Regions from separate parts of the Aquipuribacter sp. SD81 genome, predicted to be linked through region 2. Evidence: predicted binding sites of a transcription regulator. Region 2 holds the regulator's gene; the other holds the start of a gene.
The links. Region 2 encodes HspR, which represses chaperone genes until heat shock. Its sites were predicted from a motif close to AAGTTGAGTCNNNNNGACTCAACTT; they were not measured.
Positions count from the first base shown of each region.

Region 1: WAA21_RS08545 (Hsp20/alpha crystallin family protein) is a predicted target of HspR. The motif match lies at 2,223-2,247, and genes of this name have one in related genera.

Region 1 covers NZ_JBBAYJ010000011.1:74,530-77,929, reverse strand. Annotated here, with positions in the region: gene ppgK (polyphosphate--glucose phosphotransferase) at 1-699, opposite strand, end outside; gene map (type I methionyl aminopeptidase) at 696-1,631, opposite strand; gene WAA21_RS08545 (Hsp20/alpha crystallin family protein) at 1,702-2,166, opposite strand; gene WAA21_RS08540 (SPOR domain-containing protein) at 2,401-2,595, shown strand; gene panB (3-methyl-2-oxobutanoate hydroxymethyltransferase) at 2,806-3,400, opposite strand, start outside.
Region 2 covers NZ_JBBAYJ010000006.1:92,727-96,126, reverse strand. Annotated here, with positions in the region: gene WAA21_RS05260 (alanine/glycine:cation symporter family protein) at 1-1,477, shown strand, start outside; gene WAA21_RS05255 (heat shock protein transcriptional repressor HspR) at 1,627-2,058, opposite strand; gene WAA21_RS05250 (DnaJ C-terminal domain-containing protein) at 2,055-3,110, opposite strand; gene WAA21_RS05245 (EAL and HDOD domain-containing protein) at 3,173-3,400, opposite strand, start outside.

The DNA of each region.
Region 1 (3,400 bases), on a different contig from region 2:
CAGGTCGAGCAGCGGCAGGAACTTGTCGTGCTTCTTGCTCACGCCGCCGCCGACCACGACGAGGTCGGGCTGCAGCAGCAGCTCCAGCAGCGTGTAGTAGCGCTGCAGGCGCTTCGCCCAGTCCTTCCACGACAGGTCCTCGCGCTCGCGGGCGCTGTCGGCCGCACGCTTCTCCGCGTCCTCGCCGTCGATCTCCAGGTGGCCGAACTCGGTGTTCGGCACGAGCGTGCCGTCGACGAACAGCGCGCTGCCGATCCCGGTCCCGAGGGTCGTGACGACCACGACGCCGGGCACGTCGCGCCCGGCGCCGAAGCGCACCTCGGCGAGCCCGGCGACGTCCGCATCGTTCGCGACGACCGCGCGGCGCCCGAGGGCCTTCGTCAACAGCTCCGCGGCAGGCGCGTCGACCCAGTCCTCGTGGACGTTGGCCGCGGTGCGGGTGACGCCGTGCTGGACGACGGCGGGGAAGCCGACCCCGACCGTCTCCCCGGTGGTCGGCTCCGGGCCGGCCTGCAGCACCTCGGCGAGGACGGTGGCCGCGACCTCGGCGACGTCGTCCGGCTTGCCGCCCTCGGGCGTCTTGTGGCGGACGCGGTCCGCGACGAGCTCACCGGCGTCCACGTCGACGACGGCGGCCTTGATGCCGGACCCGCCGATGTCGACGCCGACCGCGAGCCTGGGGTCCTTGCGGGCAGTCACAGCAGGCCTCCGGGGGGGTTGCCGTCGCTGGGGACGGTGAGCAGCTCAGGGCCGTGCTCGGTGACGAGGACGGTGTGCTCGAACTGCGCCGTCCACGACCCGTCGACGGTGACGGCGGTCCAGCCGTCGTCCCACATCCGGTGCTCGGAGGCGCCGAGGGTGAGCATCGGCTCGACGGTGAAGGTCATGCCCGGCTCGATGACGGTGTCGTGCTCGGGGGCGGCGTCGTAGTGCGGCACGACGATGCCGGAGTGGAACGCCTCGCCGATGCCGTGGCCGGTGAAGGCGGCGACGTCGCCGTAGCCGAAGCGTGTCGCGTACTTCTCGATGACGCGGCCGACGACGTTGAGCCGACGTCCCGGCTGGGCGGCGCGGATGCCGCGCAGCGTCGCCTCGCGCGTGCGCTCGACGAGCAGCCGGACGTCCTCGCTCACCGCGTCCTCGCCGCCGACGAGGAACGTCGCGTTCGTGTCGCCGTGGACGGCGATGCCGTCGGTCTCGAGGTAGGCGGTGATGTCGACGTTCACGATGTCGCCGTCGAGCAGGACGGTGTCGTCCGGGATGCCGTGGCACACGACCTCGTTGACGCTCGTGCACAGGGACTTCGGGAACGCCGGCGAGCCGTGGCCGGGGTAGCCGAGCGTCGAGGGGTACGCGCCGCGCTCGACGAGGTAGTCGTGCCCGACCGCGTCGAGCTCCTCGGTGGTGACGCCGGGGGCGACCGCGCGCCCGACCGCCTGCAGCGCGTCGGCGGCGAGGGTGCACGCGCGCCGCATCGCCGCGACGGTCGCGGCGTCCTTCACCTCGCCGCCGGTCCAGCGGGCCGCGCGGGGCCGGTCGACGTACTCGGGTCGTCGGATGTGCGGCGGCACGGACCGCCTCGGGCTGACGCGGCCCGGCCTCAGTGGCGGGCGCTGGGTCGTCGTGGCCATGGCGGGGAGTCTAGGTGCGCACACGGCGGAGGGGCGGGTCGTGGCGACCCGCCCCTCCGTCACGGTGGACTCAGCCCTGCTGCGTGGCCTGCTCGCCCTGGACGATCGACGGCTGCTCGCCGCCGCTGCTGCCGCCGAAGCTCACCTGCACGGTGCGCCCGGGGGCGCGGGTGCCGGCCTCGACGAGGAGGACCCCGTCCTCGAACCGGGCGGTGACGGTGTCGGCGTCGAGGTTGAGCCCGGTGCGGAACACGCGCCGCACCTGCCCGGTGCTGCGCTCGGCGGCGAGCACCTTGTGGCGGCTGCCGAGCTCGACGGGGGAGCGGAGCGCCTCCACGACGAGCGCGTCACCGGCGACCCGCACGCTGAGCGAGTCGCGGTCGACGCCGGGCAGGTCGAAGCGGGCGGTGAGACGACCGGAGTCGACGTCGAGGGCGGCGTCCACGGCGCCGAACCCCACCGGGGCGGCCATGCCGCGGGTCATGTCCTCGAAGACGCGGTCGATGTCGGTGAAGAAGGGGCGACCGAGAGCCATGACGGACCTCCTGTAGCGCTGCGTCCCGGCCTGTCCGGGAACGAGGACGAGTGTAGAACTTGAGCGGGTCATGCTCAAGCCAACCTCAGTCGGGTCCGCTCAATTCCCGGCACGGGCCGTCTCGCGTCTCCACCCGCGTGCCCGCCGAGCACCGCTGCGGGTGCGAGGTGGCGTCCGCGCACGGCGTGGTCGTCCCCGGTGGCGCGGCGGGGTGACGGGAGCACACTCCTGCCCATGGCCGACGACGCGACCGAGTTCTGGTTCAACACCCGCACCAAGCAGGTGGAGGAGGGCCGCCAGTCGCACTACACCGACCTCATCGGGCCCTACCCGACGCGCGAGGCCGCCGCGGCGGCGCTGGAGACGGCCGCCGCCCGCAACGAGCGCTGGGACGACGAGGACGACCGCTGGGACCGCGGCGGGAGCTGACCCTGCGGGCCGCGGGGGCCGTGCGGCCGGCCGTCGCGCGCGGCATCGATCATGACGTGAGTCGCGCGTACGGGGCACCTTCCGTCGTGCGCGGCATGGATCATGACGCGAGTCGCGGGTGCGGGGCCGGTGTCGCCTCGCGCGGCATGGATCATGACGGACGTGGCGTCGCGGCAGGCGCCGCTGGACCGGCCCTGCAGCGCCCGGCCGTCACCGCTCGAAGGAGTGCTCCGGACCCGGGAACGTGCCGGCCTCGATGTCGGCGGCGTACGCCTCGGCGGCGCGGCGCAGCTCGCCGCGCAGGTCGGCGTAGCGCTTGACGAAGCTGAAGCGGCGGTCGTCGTTGAGGCCGGCCATGTCCTGCCACACCAGGACCTGCGCGTCCATGTCCGGGCCGGAGCCGATGCCGATGGTCGGCACGCCGACGGCCTCGTGCAGCCGGGCGGCGACCGGCGCCGTCACCATCTCCACGACCATGGAGAAGGCTCCCGCGCGCTCGACCGCGACGGCGTCGGCGACGACCTGCTCGGCGGCGGCCTCGCCGCGCCCGGCCACCCGGTACCCGCCGATGGCGTTCTCCGCCTGCGCGGTGAACCCCACGTGGCCCATGACGGGGATGCCGGCCGTCACGATGGCGGCCACCCGCGACGCGCGCGCCTCGCCGCCCTCGAGCTTGACGGCGTTGGCGCCGGCCTTCATGAGCCGCACCGCGGACTCCACGGCCTGGGCGTCGGAGGCCTCGAAGCTGCCGAAGGGCAGGTCCGCGACCACGAGCGGGCGGACGGTCGAGCGGGCGACGGCCCCG
Region 2 (3,400 bases):
CGCGTTCGCACCCGTGTCGGACGCCGTCAGCACGGTGATCTTCTACCCCGTCAGCCTGGGCGGCGCCGAGTTCCCGTGGATCGTCGCGTGGCTCATCATCGGCGCCGTCGTCTTCACGATCGGGTACCGCTTCATCCAGATCCGTGGCTTCGGGCACGCCGTCGCGCTCGCCCGCGGCACCTACGACGACCCGGACGACCCGGGCGAGGTCACGCACTTCCAGGCCCTCACCGCGGCGGTCTCCGGCACGGTCGGCCTCGGCAACATCGCCGGCGTCGCGGTCGCGGTGTCGATCGGCGGTCCGGGCGCGACGTTCTGGATGATCGTCGCCGGCCTGCTCGGCATGGCGACGAAGTTCGTCGAGTGCACGCTCGGCGTCGCGTTCCGCGAGGAGCACGCGGACGGGACCGTCACCGGCGGGCCCTTCCGCTACCTGCGCGTCGCCTTCGCCAAGCTCAAGGTGCCCGTCCTGCCGCAGGTGCTCGTCGGCGTGTACGCGATCGCGATCCTCGCCTTCGGCATGGCCGGCGGGAACATGTTCCAGGCGAACCAGACCTTCGCCCAGGCCGAGAACGTCACCGGCGGCGCCGACGGCCCGCTCGGCTCCGGCGGCGCCTCGCTCGTGTTCGGCCTCGTGCTCGCGGGCCTCGTGGGTCTCGTCATCATCGGCGGGATCAGGTCGATCGCGAAGGTGACGAGCCGGCTCGTGCCCGCGATGGCGATCGTCTACGTGCTCGCGTGCCTCACCGTCATCGCGTTCAACGCCGGCGCCGTGCCGGACGCGCTCGCCTCGATCGTCACCGGGGCGTTCGACCCCGAGGGCGTCGCCGGCGGCGTGCTCGGCGTGCTCGTGGTCGGCTTCCAGCGCGCGGCGTTCTCCAACGAGGCGGGCCTGGGCTCCGCGGCCATCGCGCACTCCGCCGTGAAGACGAAGCGGCCGGTGACCGAGGGCTACGTCGCCCTGCTCGAGCCCTTCATCGACACCGTCATCATCTGCACGATGACGGCCGTCACCATCGTCGTCGCCTCGCCGCAGTCGTGGCTCGACGCCCGCGCCGCCTACGCGGCGGGCGAGGACCCGAGCCCCGACGGGGTGGTCCTCACCTCCGACGCGTTCGCGACCGTCATCCCGTGGTTCCCGGCCGTGCTCGCGGTCGCCGTGGCGCTGTTCGCGTTCTCGACTCTCATCACGTGGTCGTACTACACGCTCAAGGCCTGGACGACGCTCTTCGGCCGCAGCCGGCTCAGCGAGCTCGTGTTCAAGGTCCTGTACTGCGTCTTCATCGTGCTCGGCGCCGTGCTCACGTTCTCCGACGTGCTGAACTTCGCCGACTCGATGCTGTTCGTCTGCGCGCTGGTCAACATCCTCGGGCTCTACCTCCTCGCCCCCGAGGTGAACCGGATGCTGAGGGACTACGTGGCCGCCCGCCGCAGCGGCGAGGTCGTGCCGGTCAAGGACCGGCAGCCGATGCTCTGAGGCCTGCGCGCGCACGTCGACACGAACGCAGACCTACGCCGCGCACGTCGACACGAACGCAGACTCACGCCGCGCACGTCGACACGAACGCAGACCTACGCCGCGCACGTCGACACGAACGCAGACCTACGCCCGGTACGCGCGGCGGGTCAGGAGCGGTGCTGGGGACGCCAGACGACGAGCGCGGTCGACACCTCGCGCCGACGGGGACGACGGCCGGGCGGCATGGCGACGATGTCGCCGGCCGCGCCGGCGGCGAAGACGCGGTCGGCGGCCTCGCGGGTGCGGCGCAGCTCCTCGCGGGTCGCGGCGAGCTCGTCGCGAAGCCGCTCGACCTCCACCTCCAGCGCCATGATGCGGCGGATGCCCGCGAGGTTGACGCCCTCCTGCTGCGAGAGCCGCTGCACCTCGCGCAGGCGCTCGACGTCGTCGTCGGTGTAGCGCCGTCCGCCGCCGCGGGTGCGGGTGGGCGTGACGAGGCCCTCCCGGTCGTACTGCCGCAGGGTCTGCGGGTGCATGCCGGCGAGCTCGGCCGCCACCGAGATGACGTACGCGCGACGCACGCGCGCGGTCCCGCTCACGAGGCCACCGCCTGCCGGCTCGCCTCCGCCGCGGCGAGGAGGTCGGCGCGCGGGTCGGAGCCCGCCTCGGAGGCCCGGAGGGTCTCGACGGCGGCGCGCGCCTCGGCCGACAGCTTCTGCGGCACGACGACCTGCACGGTGGCGAGCAGGTCGGTCGCGGTGCCCTTGACCACGGGGCCGCGGCCCTTGAGCCGGAAAGTCCGCCCGGACGGCGTGCCGGCGGGGACCTTGAGCCGTGCGACGCCCTCGAGCGTCGGCACGTGCACGGTGTCGCCGAGCGCGGCCTCGGCGAAGGTGACCGGCACGGTGACGCGCAGCGCCGCGCCGTCCCACGAGAAGGCCTCGTCCGCGGCCACCCGGACGGTCACGATGAGGTCGCCCGCACCGCCGGAGCCGCGTGCGCCCTTGCCGCGCACCCGGACCTTCTGCCCGTCGCGCACCCCCTGCGGCAGCCGCGCCCGCACCTGCCGCGAGCCCGCGGCGGGGTCGCCCACCGCGACCTCGACCTCGGTGCCCCGAAGGGCCTGCGCGAGCGTGACGCGCGCGGTCGCGGTGAGGTCGTCGCCGCGGACCGGGCCGCGCGTCGCACCGGGGAAGCCGCCGCCCGGGCCACCGGCGGGCGTGCCGCCGAAGCCCTGCTGGCCGAGCAGGTCCGCGAGCAGGTCGTCGAACTCCTGCGCGCCCTGCCCCGAGCGGCGCGAGCCGTAGCGGGTGCCGCCGCGCGGGGCGCCCGCCCCGCCGAACATGCCGCCGAAGAGGTCCTCGAAGCCGGCCCCGCCTGCCCCGCCGGGACCACCCGCGGTGAAGCGGGCTCCGGAGCGCATGGCGCGGACAGCGTCGTACTGCCGGCGCTTCTCGGGGTCCGACAGCACCGAGTACGCCTCGCCGACGTCCTTGAACCGTCGCTCCGCGGCCGGGTCGCCGGCGTTGGCGTCGGGGTGGTGCGTGCGCGCGAGCCTGCGGTACGCCTTCTTCACCGCGGCGGCGTCCGCGTCCTTGGGCACGCCGAGGACGGCGTAGAAGTCCTTCTCGAGCCAGTCCTGTCCAGTCATGGTGCGGACAGGGTGCGACCCTGAGTCGGGTCGTGTCAAGTTTGGCGGGCGCGGCCGCCGGCTCAGCCGTCGAGGGCGGACGAGGTGCGGACGGCCTCCTTGAGGGCGCCGAGGTAGGCCAGCGACACCTCGAACGGGGTGTAGCCGTTCGACATGACGACCTGCGGCGCGCCCCGCTCGTGCGCGACGACGGCGCGCAGGGCGGACCCCACCTGGCCCGCGCCCTCCAGGACGGCCTCGGCGACGGCGGCGTCGACGCCGCTGGAGCGCAAGGTGTCGGCCGGGTCGGC